3 regions of the Paenibacillus sp. JNUCC 35 genome follow, and region 1 is predicted to be linked to each of the others. Evidence: riboswitches for the same ligand, from Rfam matches in the RefSeq annotation. Region 1 holds a riboswitch; each other region holds the start of a gene.
What was found. Region 1 has a riboswitch for cyclic di-AMP ahead of AC2TF6_RS06350 (TrkH family potassium uptake protein). Riboswitches for the same ligand answer to the same signal wherever they lie in the genome.
Positions count from the first base shown of each region.

Region 1 (4,209 bases):
GCAGCATGTTGCGGGGAGACGACATCGGGTCGTTCACCGACCAGACACCGAAGCCTTTCTCCGCCACAAGGAACAGCACCTGCTGGAGGCCGAGCAGGAACAGGCAGAGCAGATAGCCCTGCGCCATGCTGCGGGTTACGCGCGAGCCGAAGTCGGCGTCGCGCCAGCGGGGCATGACGGACTTTCCTACGCGTCTCCACAGGGCTTCGCCCGCCGTGAAAGAGAAGTAGACGGCTGCGGCCATCAGCAGCGTCACGAAGTTGATCAGCACGATCGAAAGCATCGCTTCCTGGCCGCTGCTCGTCAGCGTACTGCCGGCCTTATAAGCCGGATACATGTTGATGTTGTTCATGACGTAGATCACGGCATACACCGCCGTTAGCAGGACGCCCCGGGAAAAATCGACCGTCCTCCATTTAAGGACGGTATAGCCGAGGGCGATCAGGGCCATCAGGCCGTTGCCCCACAAGCTGATGCGGGTCCACATGGAGGCGGTATCCTCTTGGTGCTCCAGCCAAGACGTGAAAGCGTCGGGGAGCCGGAACGATTGGGTGAACGAGGAAACGGAGGTTCCGTCCAGTTTCACGCCGATCGTCAGCTTAGCGTCCCCGACAGGCTCTTTCCGCCGCTCGAACAGCAGCAGACCGGACTTGGCGGCAGGCGGGCTGATCCGCTCGAACTCCGCCTCTTCGTAGCCCTGCCTCGCTATCGCTTCCCGGGCGAGCTTCTCCGCATCGGCCGCGGACACGACGGCCCGGTCTTCGCCGCCGATGCCGGACCAGCCGATGACGGCTTTCGTGGTCATATGGATATCGATGATCCACTTCCGGACCGAAGGGGAAGCCTCGGTGACTTCTACCCGATAGTAATCGACGGGCACCCGGCTGGCGTAGCTTTTGTCATACAACGTTTGAAGCTTCTCTTTGGTGAGATAACCGCTGAGTTCCTTCTCCGATTGGTAGCTGACGAATGTGCCGGGAGCCCCGCCGCCCGTAACGACGCCGGAACCGTTTACTGTATCGGCGCCCTGCCTTTGCCGCAGCCATGCGACCGCTGCCTCCGCGGCTTGTTCTTTCGTAATGGAGGTTGCCGTTTCGTAAGGATCGGAACCGGCGGGAGCGGCCCCGGTATTATAGATGAAAACTACGGCTGCATATAGAAGGAATCCGGTCAGGGCGAGCAGCAGCAGCGGTTTATCCAGACCGTATTTTTTCATGGTCAGCTCCTTCTCCGATTGTTTTTTTAACCGTATCATAGTTTGCGTAAGGATGCCAATTCGTGACTCCCAGTTAGCTGCAGGAAGATTGTCTATGTTTCCCCCCGTAAAATCCGGTTAAAAGGGCTTTGTGCTTGTTTAATAACAGATATATAATGCGGATGATTCATTTCTTCGCGCAACTTCATACGCCGAATTTCCGCAGGAAAACGGGGGAACCATACTTTGGGGTGAATTTTACCGCTTGTGCCTGAATAGGGAAGGGTAAATAGGGTGGCCTGTACATCCGAATCCGTCAGCTAACCTCGTAGGCGACAGCAGGAACCATAACCGAAAGGCAGTGGGTTTCCAGTGTCTTTTTTGTGCTTCATATAGGAGGAAATTATGTGTTAAAAAAGTCGAGGTTTACGCCGCCTCAGATTCTCGTTCTCGGGTTTGCGCTCATTATTCTCGTCGGCTCCGGCCTGCTGATGCTGCCGGTCTCGTCAACGGACGGGCTGCCGCTTCCGTTCATCGACGCCCTCTTCACGGCCACCTCGGCTACCTGTGTAACAGGTCTGGTCGTGGTAGACACCGGGTCGCATTTTACGATGTTCGGGCAAATTGTCATTATCTCGCTGATTCAAATCGGCGGCCTCGGATTCATGAGTATGGCGACGCTTTTTGCCTTCATCCTGCGCAAGAAGATATCGCTCCGCGAAAGGCTACTGCTTCAGGAAGCCTTGAACCAGGGCAGCATGGAAGGGATTGTCCGCCTTTTCCGGAAAGTACTGATCTACTCGCTGAGCATCGAAGGAATCGCGGCTGTCCTGTTTACCGCCCGCTGGTCGATGGATCTCGGTTTTCCGAAGGGGCTGTACTACGGCATCTGGCACGCCGTTTCCTTTTTCAACAATGCCGGGTTTGACCTGTTCGGTCCCATTACCGGCCCATTCTCTTCGCTGACCGCTTACGCCGACGATTTTATTACCAATGTAGTGACGATGGCGCTCATCGTTCTGGGCGGGATCGGTTTTATCGTGATGTCCGATGTGATGGATTACCGGAAAACGAAGAGGCTGACCCTTCACTCCAAGGTGGTGCTGAGCGCCACAAGCATTCTGATCGTGACCGGGGCGCTTGTTATTTTTATCTTCGAGTATTCCAATTCGAAAACGCTGGGTTCGCTGGACTTCGGCGGCAAGATTCTCGCTTCGTTCTTTCAATCGGTCACACCGCGTACGGCGGGAGCGAACACGCTTGATCTCGCTTCTCTCCGCCAAGCGACTCAATTTTTCATGATCATCCTGATGTTTATCGGGGCTTCTCCCGGTTCTACCGGGGGCGGGATCAAGACGACTACGTTTACGATGCTGGTCGGGGCAATCGTGGCGATGGTGCGGGGAAAAGAAGATATCGTCTTCTTCCGCAACCGTCTCGGCAAGGAACGCATCCTGAAGGCGATCACTTTGACGATGTTTGCACTCTTTCTTGTTATTTTCGTTACCATGCTTCTGTCTACGACGGAAGATCACGAGTTTCTTATGATTTTGTATGAAGTGACCTCGGCATTCGGGACTGTAGGACTCACCCTGGGGCTGACCACGAAGCTTACCGCGTTCGGCAAGGTTATGATCGCCTTGACCATGTTCGCCGGACGTCTCGGGCCTTTGACATTGGCGTATGCGCTGCAGCCTAAAGCCGAGAAAGAACTGTACCGTTATCCAGAAGGAAAAATCACGATAGGTTAAGGAGAAACAAAACAATGGCTTTCATTCAATATGCAGTTATCGGACTCGGACGCTTCGGTTCCAGCTTGTCCCAAGAATTGACTCAGCTCGGGCACGAGGTGCTGGGCATCGACAGAGACGAAGAGAAAGTGGACGAGATGAGCGACAAGCTCACCCATACCGTAGTTGCGGACGCGACGGATGAAGAGGTTCTCCGCTCGCTCGGCGTCCGCAATTTCGACTGCGCCGTCGTGGCTATCGGAGACAACATCCAGGCGAGTATCATGGCGGCGATTCTGCTTAAGGAGCTAGGCGTTAAAACGGTCGTCGCGAAGGCGTTGACCGATCAGCATGCCAAGGTGCTTGAAAAAATCGGCGTGGACCGGATTATCTTTCCGGAGCGGGATATGGGCGTGCGCGTGGCTCACCAGCTGGTGTCGCCGAACCTTCTCGATTACATCGAATTGTCCAAAAACTATACGATCGCGGAGCTCGTCGTTTCCCGGCGTATTTCCGGCCTTACTCTAAAGGAACTCGATCCGAGGGCCAAGTACGGCTGCAGTATCGTCGCCATCAATAAAACGGACGACGTGATTATCGCGCCTACCGCCGAAGATGTCCTGCACGAGAAAGACGTGATGGTCGTCATCGGCACGAAAGAGCAGATCGATACGTTTGAGAGCCGCGCGATCCGCTAAGAAGCGGGAAAGGGGCGTATGCGCATGGAGAATGCTTTGACACAGCTCATAGACTATGAGCTGTATTTATTTATCCTGATTGTCGTTCTGGGCATGTTGTTCGGCAAACTGGCGGGATGGCTGCGCCTGCCCGATGTGGCGCTTTTTCTGATCGCGGGGATGATTTTCGGACAAGCGTTTCACTGGATCGCGGAACCGAGCAGTTCGCTGACCAACCAGTTCATCCTGGTCGTCGGCTCCACGCTCATTCTGTTTGACGGTGGGCGCAATATCCGGCTGAGCGGGCTGAAGCATGTCTGGATCTCCGTCACGCTGCTGAGCATACCGGGCGTCATCCTTACGTGCGCGGCGGTCGCGGCCGCTTCCCACTGGTTTCTCGGCCTGCCCTGGCTGCACGCGCTTCTCCTCGGAGCTATCATCTCTTCCACCGATCCGGCTACGCTTATTCCCGTGTTCAAACAGGTGAGAATCCGGACCAAAGTGCGCGAGACGGTGGAGAGCGAGTCGGCATTCAATGACGCTACGGGCTCCATCCTTACCTTCTCGCTGATTGCCATTCTTCTGGGAACGGAGCACGTATCCGTCG
Region 1 is NZ_CM177771.1:1,399,603-1,403,811, forward strand. Features, by position in the region: gene AC2TF6_RS06345 (CPBP family intramembrane glutamic endopeptidase) at 1-1,216, opposite strand, end outside; cyclic di-AMP (ydaO/yuaA leader) riboswitch at 1,396-1,545, shown strand; gene AC2TF6_RS06350 (TrkH family potassium uptake protein) at 1,603-2,946, shown strand; gene AC2TF6_RS06355 (potassium channel family protein) at 2,961-3,623, shown strand; gene AC2TF6_RS06360 (cation:proton antiporter) at 3,648-4,209, shown strand, end outside.

Region 2 (4,209 bases), 910 kb from region 1:
CCGGTTTATGAAAGGAATCCGCGAACTGCTGCTGCCCTTCTTCCTCTATTATCTCCTTCAAACGGTCTTGATGCTTGCGCCGCTCTACTGGCTGGCTCCCAAAGCGCTTGCTTTGTTCAACAAAGCCTACGGATTCGAGCAGCTCCTTCTGTCCATGCTTCCCTGGGCGGCTCTCTATGCCGTGTATGCCCTGCTTGTTCAGCTCCTCTTCCTGTTCCTGCAGTTCGGCCGGGCCTCCGAGGATCGACGAGGACTTCTCTCGGTGCTTCCGGTCGTGTTCCGCCAAGGCTTACGAATCGCGGGCAATGCCCTGCTGCTTGTCCTGCTCGGCTTCCTTCTGGCCGTCGCGGCGACTTATGCATCCTACATATGGGCAGGCCTGACGGCCCTCATTATCCACCAGATATACCCTTTGGTCCGCACCTTTGTAAAAATGTGGTCCATCGCCGCGCAGCGTGAAATCTGGGAAAGCTACCGCACCTAGAAAGCCTGGTTTTCTGCCCGTAAGCCGGGCGGCAAAACAGACGAATCACATACGCTGATCCTCTTCTTAACCGTTCTCGTTCCGGATTGTTCCGGCGCGATATCCGTCTCCCCCTGCCGTTCACCGGCCAGGGGGTTTTTAGTTTCCATTTGCGTTTTTTTCAGCTATCATGGAAAGATAGAAGATAAAAGGAGGCATTACCGATGATATCCCCACGGACAAGCACCGTCGTGGCGGCAGTAATTGGCCTTTGTGTCGCCGCCGGGTCGTTCTTTTACGGACAGTCCGACGTTAAAGCCAAAGAGGTTGTGGCGATCGGTCACGACGTCCGCATCTCCAACCAGGCTTTCGACAAAATGAAAGCCGAAGTCGACCTGGCCTTTCAAATGCAGGGCGCTCAAAACAATTTGACCAACGACCAGCTTCTCGATCTGATGCTTAAGGACGAGCTCTTCGTCCGTTACGGCCAGAAGCGCGGCGTCAAAGTCAAAGAAGCCGAAGTGAAGCAGGCTATCGACCAGCAGCGCAAAGCGCTGGAAGCGGCCGGTCCCGAAGCGGCTCAGTTGAAGGAGATGCTCTACAAAAGCGCCGGTTTGACCGAAGCAACCTACTGGACCGATCCTAAAACCGTCAACCAGTACGCCAAATATCTCCTCCAGCAAAAGACGATCGAGTACCTCGTCAAAAAAGGCGAGCTGAAAACGCAGGAAGACCTCAACGCCCTGCAGGAAAAACTGCTTGCCGAAACGAAACCGGGGCTGCGCGTGAAGTTTCCGGATCAGCCGAAAACTTAGATTGCCTCTAAGCTGAAAGACATGGAAAACCCGCCCTTTTTATACAAGAAGGCGGGTTTTTTGATCTATTTTTTGCCCTGAAATCCGACTAAATAACTGCTTTTGAAACTTTTTTGTAACTATTTTTAGTTTTTTGGAAGGAATTTCTGGACCTATGGCGAATATTTAGTGTCGAACAGAAAAAGATTGCCGAATTTCTTCTTAGACGAAAGGAAGAAAACGGGGGATCCACTCTGGGTGAATTGATCTTGCAACAAAGGGATCATAGGGGACCTTCTACCGAACCCTCCAGCTAACCTCGTAGGCACAGGAAGGAGCAACACAGTTGAAGAAAGTCTTGTTGTTTGTTTTGAGCTTGACCCTGTTTTTGAGTGTGGAAATCGGCAGCGCTTCCGCGAAGTCGACGCTCAGCTCCACGATTGACGGATTGGTAGGGACGCCTTACAAGTATTCGGGCACATCGACCAGCGGTTTTGATTGCTCGGGCTTCACGTCCTACGTATTTGACCGGTTCGGCATTGATCTGGCACGCACTTCAAAAGCACAGAACGGCCAAGGATCCTCGGTTGCGAAAAGCGATCTGAGACCGGGTGACCTTGTATTTTTTAACACCGACGGAAAAGGCATCTCCCATGTAGGTATTTACATCGGGAACAACAAGTTCGCCCACTCCGCTACGAACAAAGGTGTTACAAAGAGTGACTTGAGCGAATCTTACTATGCGAAACGATACGTTTCTGCACGCCGCGTTATCGGCGATGACCTTTTTAACAAGATCACTGCAGACTAGTAAGACGCACTCGTAATGGAACGCAGCATATACCCGAAAGGGAGCCCCGTAATCCAGGTTGCAGCCTGGCTTGCCGGGCTTCTTTTCATTTGCGCCGGATTTCCTGTTACTATGAAGTTAGACGAAAAAGTAAGGAGCGTCCCTTCATTATGATCCTTTTTATTCATCGCAAAGATCTGCGGATTGACGACCTCACTGCGTTTGATTACATTCACAGCTTGGGGCGTCCGAGCCTGCACATCCTGATTCTGGACCCCTTCCTTCTGCGCGACGGCCGGGACCGGGAACACAGCGGAGTCAACTTCCTCCGTCACGTCTCCAGGCTCATCCGCGAATACCGGAAAGCGGGCGCTCATCTGGAAGTGCTTGCCGGCGAGCCTCATGCCGTGGTCGATCAGCTGCTGGCCGAGCTGCCGATTGAAGAAATCGTCCTGCACGGCGACGTTACGCCCTACGCATTAGTACGTGACCGCAAACTGAAGGTTTCAGCTTCCGCCCGCGGCGTTCCGGTTACCACGCTGATCGACCATACGCTCGCCGATTTCGGAGACTTCCAGCACTTCGCGGAGCGCAGCACCCCTTACCAGGTATTTACCCCTTTTTATAAAAAATGGAACGCTTACATGCACCTTTTTTTCCGGCCGTCGTCTGCCGTCACCGTGCGCGATTTGCAGACACGGCCGCTGCCGGACCGCGAAGCCTGGTCCGCCCGGTTTCCGCTTCCGCTGGACCCGGAAGCGGCAGGCACGGCGCCTGATCCCGCTCAGACTCTGAGCGATTTTCTCGAAGGAGGTCTCCGCGCTTATGAAGCGCAAAGAGACCGGTACGCCTTCGAGACGACCAGCGGGATCAGCCGCCACCTGAACACCGGCGCGCTCTCCGTGCGCCGGGCGTATGAAGCCGCTCTCGGCAGCGAGCGGCACGAAGCCTGGACGCGCCAGCTGGCGTGGCGCGACTTCTACCTGTACCAGGCCGTCTATAACCCGGATTTCTTCGTCTACGAGAAGAAATTCGATTTCTCCGGCCTGGAGGACACGCTCTTCGAGCGGTGGTGCCGGGGGCAGACCGGCATTCCGGTCGTGGATGCGGCCATGGCGGAGCTGAACGCCACGGGGCACATGCCGAACCGGCTGCGGATGGTGACGGCCATGTTCCTGACCAAGAACCTGCGGTGTCCCTTCACGCTGGGTGAACGGTATTTCCGGCGCAAGCTCGCCGATTACGACAACGTGCTCAACCGGGGCGGCTGGCTGTGGAGTGCTTCGCTCGGCTTCGACGCGTCTCCGTACTTCCGCGTCATGAACCCCGTCACCCAGTCGGAGACGCATGATCCGACGGGCATGTACATCCGGCGGTGGCTTCCCCATATCGCTCATCTGAGCGATAAGGAAATTCACAAGCCGCAGGCGGACGCGATTGTCGATCTGAAGAGCTCACGCGCGGCAGCGATCGAGATTTACAAGCACATGCTGGCGGAGGCTAAACCTGATGCCGGTGCGGGTCCGGCCGGATTTTCTCCGGATGGCTCTCCCCCTGTTTAAAGCTCCGTTCTTCGGGTAAATAGAAGTACGAGGTGATAAACATGGAAAATCCAATGGTGAAGTGCAGCATTGCCAACTGCGAATACTGGGAGCAGGGCAATAACTGCAGTGCGGAAGTTATTATGATCGAAGTAAACGCTCATTCGAACAAGCCACAACCGCAAAAACGGGACGGTCTGCCTTACGATTCCGGGCATCAGGATTCCGCCGAGGGCATCACCGACACCTGCTGTCAAACTTTCGAGGAACGTCATCATCACTAATTTCAATCAAACGTTTCATTAAAAAATGAAAATGCCGACAGCAGAGGAGCCGTAGAGCTCCCCTGCTGTCGGCTTACAAAAATAATCCCGCTGAGATCAGCGGGTGATTAAAGGCCGTGCAGGCTTCAGCCTGCACGGCCTTTTTTTGTGTGGAAACGCTTCACTTACTCCTGCAGGATGGTTCTATACGGAACCCCGCCCTTCTCTGCCTTACCAGCCGAGATCCAGTTTCTTTCCGGTCTCCACGAACGTTTTGATGGCGCTCAGCAGCATCCACCATGCGGGGTCCGCCTTTGTGTAGGAAGGATGATTTTCGACCCACTCATCGTTGATCAGG
Region 2 is NZ_CM177771.1:491,546-495,754, reverse strand. Features, by position in the region: gene AC2TF6_RS02335 (hypothetical protein) at 1-484, shown strand, start outside; gene AC2TF6_RS02330 (SurA N-terminal domain-containing protein) at 688-1,278, shown strand; cyclic di-AMP (ydaO/yuaA leader) riboswitch at 1,456-1,600, shown strand; gene AC2TF6_RS02325 (C40 family peptidase) at 1,604-2,068, shown strand; gene AC2TF6_RS02320 (cryptochrome/photolyase family protein) at 2,218-3,609, shown strand; gene AC2TF6_RS02315 (DUF1540 domain-containing protein) at 3,651-3,872, shown strand; gene AC2TF6_RS02310 (SRPBCC domain-containing protein) at 4,083-4,209, opposite strand, start outside.
Region 2: another riboswitch for cyclic di-AMP. It lies ahead of AC2TF6_RS02325 (C40 family peptidase); the one in region 1 lies ahead of AC2TF6_RS06350 (TrkH family potassium uptake protein).

Region 3 (4,209 bases), 2.8 Mb from region 1:
AACAAGCACGGTTGTGCTTAAGGAGACGGGGGATTCCGATGTGGATTTACGAGAAGAAATTGCAGTATCCGGTTCGTGTAAGCAAATGCGATCCGCACATGGCCAAACTTCTGATCGAGCAGTACGGGGGTGCGGACGGGGAACTTGCTGCCGCGCTGCGTTACTTGAACCAGCGTTACACCATTCCGGACAAAGTAATCGGGGTACTGAATGATATCGGGACAGAAGAATTCGCTCACCTAGAGATGATTGCCACGATGATCTACAAGCTCACGAAAGACGCTACTCCCGACCAGCTAAAAGCCGCGGGCCTGGGCGAATATTACGTCAACCACGATTCGGCTTTGTATTACCAAAATGCGGCCGGCACACCGTGGACGGCAGCTTACATTCAAGCCAAGGGCGATCCTATCGCCGACCTGTACGAAGATATCGCGGCGGAAGAAAAGGCGCGCGCCACCTATCAGTGGCTCATTGACCTGACGGACGACGTCGATCTCCAGGATGGGCTGAAATTCCTGCGTGAACGTGAGATCATCCATTCGATGCGTTTCCGCGAAGCGGTAGAAATTCTTAAAGACGAAAGGGCGGCCCAGAAAATTTTCTAGCGGCCCGGACAAAAAGACGGGGGAACCCGTCTTTTTTCGGCAATTTTTAAGATAACCGAGTCGACAATTTCAATAGATATGGAAAAATTGAATAAGATTACTAATTTTTCCGGAACGTTTCCCATTCTGAAGGTGTCTTACTTATATAAAGGTTACAAGTAAACAGTCGTTTAAATGGTGCAGGTCTTATAGGAGTGGCTGTTAGGAGCTGGACATTGGCAAAAATTATGTCGTACTTACGAAAAATCTTAAAAAGCTCGTCAGCTTTCCGCGAAAAAATACCACATTTTTCCTATAAGTATGATAAAATGGAATAAGTTAGCAAGAAATTAAGAGCGAAACCTATATTTTGGAATAAGGAGGAGGCTGCTATTATGGGGATCACATTAAGTCTGCTGATCGGCATGTTAGTTCTTTTAGCGGCATCATTAGGTCTGCGCAAACCGAAGGAATTCGACCGGTCCGATTACGTGCCGTTTCGTCCTTTCGATGATATTTACGAGGGGAAGAAGAGGCCGACTGTAGAATCGGTACAAAGCCAGGCAGCCGTGAAAATAGAAGAAAAGTCGAGAGAAAGGAAACGAATCGCCAAATAAAGGTTTCCTCCTATGGGATGAATTTCCTGGATGTATGGTGAAGAAACCATGTCTTTTATGAGAAATACATGAGGATTACATAAGTGGATTGTGAGAATGGCGTTAATTTTCTTTCTCGCGTTTTTCCGGCCGAAAGGGCGGGACAGCATCAAATAGGCTTGATGGAACAGCTTTTTACAGCAGGTTCACCGGTGGATTAAAAAAATGAAAAGGTTGTTTTTTGCCAATTTGTGTGTGTTTGTTTCTAAAGATGTATGTGATAGCTTGTGTAGAGAGCCGAAACTTCTTCCGTTCCCCGGATTTTCCAGGAGCGGATGAGGTGCGGGGGATGATTTATTTCGGAACCGTATGTGAATGACTGCGGCGTCCGATAGGGGTGAATCGCTGGCAGCAGCGTGGGCGACTTCTCAGTCCGAACCCGACAACTAACCTCGTAGGCAATACCGAGAAGGAGCGTACATCAACTATGGCTTTAAAGCATCATTGGAAAAAAACATGCGCTACTCTGCTGCTGGGTGCAGTGGTGGCGGCATCTTCCGCATTCCAGTCGCAGGCGGCCGAAACGGAAGCGGCTAAAAACGACGGCCTGTTGTATTGGAAACTGGCTAAATCTTATCAGGAGATTGCAGCCGGTATGACCGATACTGTAGGACAAGCAGCCGATTCGGAACTTACCCAATCTTTGGTGACACCGGAAAATCAAACCCTGGTGCTATCCGAGCCAAATTCCATGTGGAACTTCGCTTCCCAAATGAATATGGACGTTCTTGACCTCTTATCGTTAAATCCCGATGCGGATCCGCTTAGCCTGCCGGCAGGCAGCGAGTTGAAAATTGTGGGGGAAGCGGCCCTTGAGCAGCTTAAAGCTTTAAAAGCGACGGTAAAAGTCCCGGCCCAGGCACCGGCCAAAGTTCAGCTTGCATCGGCCTCGCCAAGTCAGACGGACTCTATAAAACCTTCGGAGGCTCTTCAAAAGAGCGGCAAGCCGCAGGCTCCCGAACCGAAGAAAACCGCGGAGAAGAAGGTCGTTAAGAAACCGGCTGCCCAAGCGGCATCGGCTTCCGCAAAATCAGGCCAGACGCTGACAACCGCGGCGGGCAAACAGATTCAATACAAAAAAGTGCTGAATATCAAGGCATCGGCCTATTCCGCTGACCCGAGCGAGAACGGCGGATATGCCGGCATCGACTACTACGGCAACAAACTGACCGTCGGCACGATCGCGGTCGATCCGAAAGTTATTCCGCTCGGCTCCACCGTATATGTAACGGGTTATGCTTTCCCAGGCCTTCCGGCCAAGGGAATGATCGCCAAAGCGACGGACATCGGCGGCGCGATCAAAGGCAACCGGATCGATATCTTCGTTCCGGGCTCCAAAGATAAAGTAAACAACTTTGGCTATCAAAGTGTGAAAGTATACATTCTTAAATAACCATTAGCCGGAAAGAAGACGGGAGCGAATGCTCCCGTCTTTTGTGCGTTACAAATCCTTGGAAATTCCCATCAGTTCCGGAATCGTGACCAGCTTGTATCCGCTCGATTTCAAGGAACGGATCAAATCGGGAAGGGCCGTGACCGTACCGCTGAGATCATGCTTGTTGTTTCCTCCCGCGCTGTGCTGCAGAATGACTGAACCGGCTCGGGCGTTGTCCACAATATTGTGGTATACCTGCTTGCCGGATAGTCCTTTCCAGTCGAGGGAATCCACGTCCCAGTTCACGGCCAGCAGGTGATGGTCGGACATCCAGCGCACCTGCTCTTCATTGATGGCTCCGTAAGGAGGTCGCACCAGTCTGGGCGTATAACCGGTCAACGGTTTGATGACCTCTTGGGTACGCATAATTTGCGAAGAAAATTCCGAGGCGGTCAGTTTGGGCATAAAAGGATGGCTGTACGAGTGGTTGCCCACGACATGACCCTCCCGCACCATCCGGCGGATAATCTCGGGATGTGCCTGAGCGCGGTTTCCGATCACGAAAAAGGTCGCTTTCACCTGATGCTTTTCCAGAATATCGAGCACTTGCGGGGTATATTTGAGATCGGGTCCGTCATCAAACGTGAGCGCGATTTTCTTTCCTTGGGAGGTTCCTCTCATCCGGAAAACCGCCGGGTATTTGTGATGAATCTCGGCTAAGCTCAGCTTCCGCTGCTCCGTTTTCTGAAGGGCGTTCGCTTCCTGATGATGCTTCTGAACCGGAACGTCTTTCTTTTTCGTCTCCGGTTTGGGAGCGGATGCGTTATTAAGTTTTTTTACGGGCACGGGAGGCGCAGGAGCCGGAGCTGCCGGTGATACCGAAGGAGCGGCAGCGGTGTTTTCCTTGATCGCCGGAATTTTCGCAGGCTGGAATTTGGCTGGACCGGGTACGGATGACGGACCTGGATCTTCGCTTAGAGTGTGCGGGATAAAACGGTTTTCGTCCAGCCGGGAAGAGGCCGAGCCCTCGCCGGGCAGCTTTGCCGGGGAGCATGCGGAGACGAAGGCCAGCAAAATGGCGGATGAGACAGCCAAGGCTGCACGTTTCATGGGGAACCCTCCTCTAATGGCGTTTTCACTAGTTTTGTTTAGAGGGAGGAATTTTATCCGGGATTTGTTACAAAATAGACACAACAAAAAGGGTTGTCCGATTATGTAAATTATGTTAACCTTTTTAGGAGTGTCTTTGACACAATTTATACAAAGCCGAATCCGGTGAATCAAAAGCACCTGTACGGGGGACTTATTTCTGGGGTGAATGCCTGTCATTTTGCAAGCTAGGGAACCTCTTTCCCGAACCCGTCAACTAACCTCGGAGGCCCAAGGAGGAAAAATCGTTTGAAGATTTGGGTACAAAGCGTTGTAGTTTCATGCGCCGTACTGACGGCCGGTCTATTCGCGGCTTCGGATGCTCATGCCAATGCCGCTCGTTCCGCTAAAGTGCAGGTCAACGACCAACTGGTGAATACCGAAGGTACCGCACCTTTTATCGATTCCAGCAATAACCTGATGATTCCGCTTCGTCCTGTTG
Region 3 is NZ_CM177771.1:4,846,273-4,850,481, reverse strand. Features, by position in the region: gene AC2TF6_RS21920 (manganese catalase family protein) at 39-608, shown strand; gene AC2TF6_RS21915 (hypothetical protein) at 983-1,204, shown strand; cyclic di-AMP (ydaO/yuaA leader) riboswitch at 1,469-1,659, shown strand; gene AC2TF6_RS21910 (3D domain-containing protein) at 1,671-2,636, shown strand; gene AC2TF6_RS21905 (polysaccharide deacetylase family protein) at 2,685-3,728, opposite strand; cyclic di-AMP (ydaO/yuaA leader) riboswitch at 3,873-4,013, shown strand; gene AC2TF6_RS21900 (C40 family peptidase) at 4,017-4,209, shown strand, end outside.
Region 3: another riboswitch for cyclic di-AMP. It lies ahead of AC2TF6_RS21910 (3D domain-containing protein); the one in region 1 lies ahead of AC2TF6_RS06350 (TrkH family potassium uptake protein).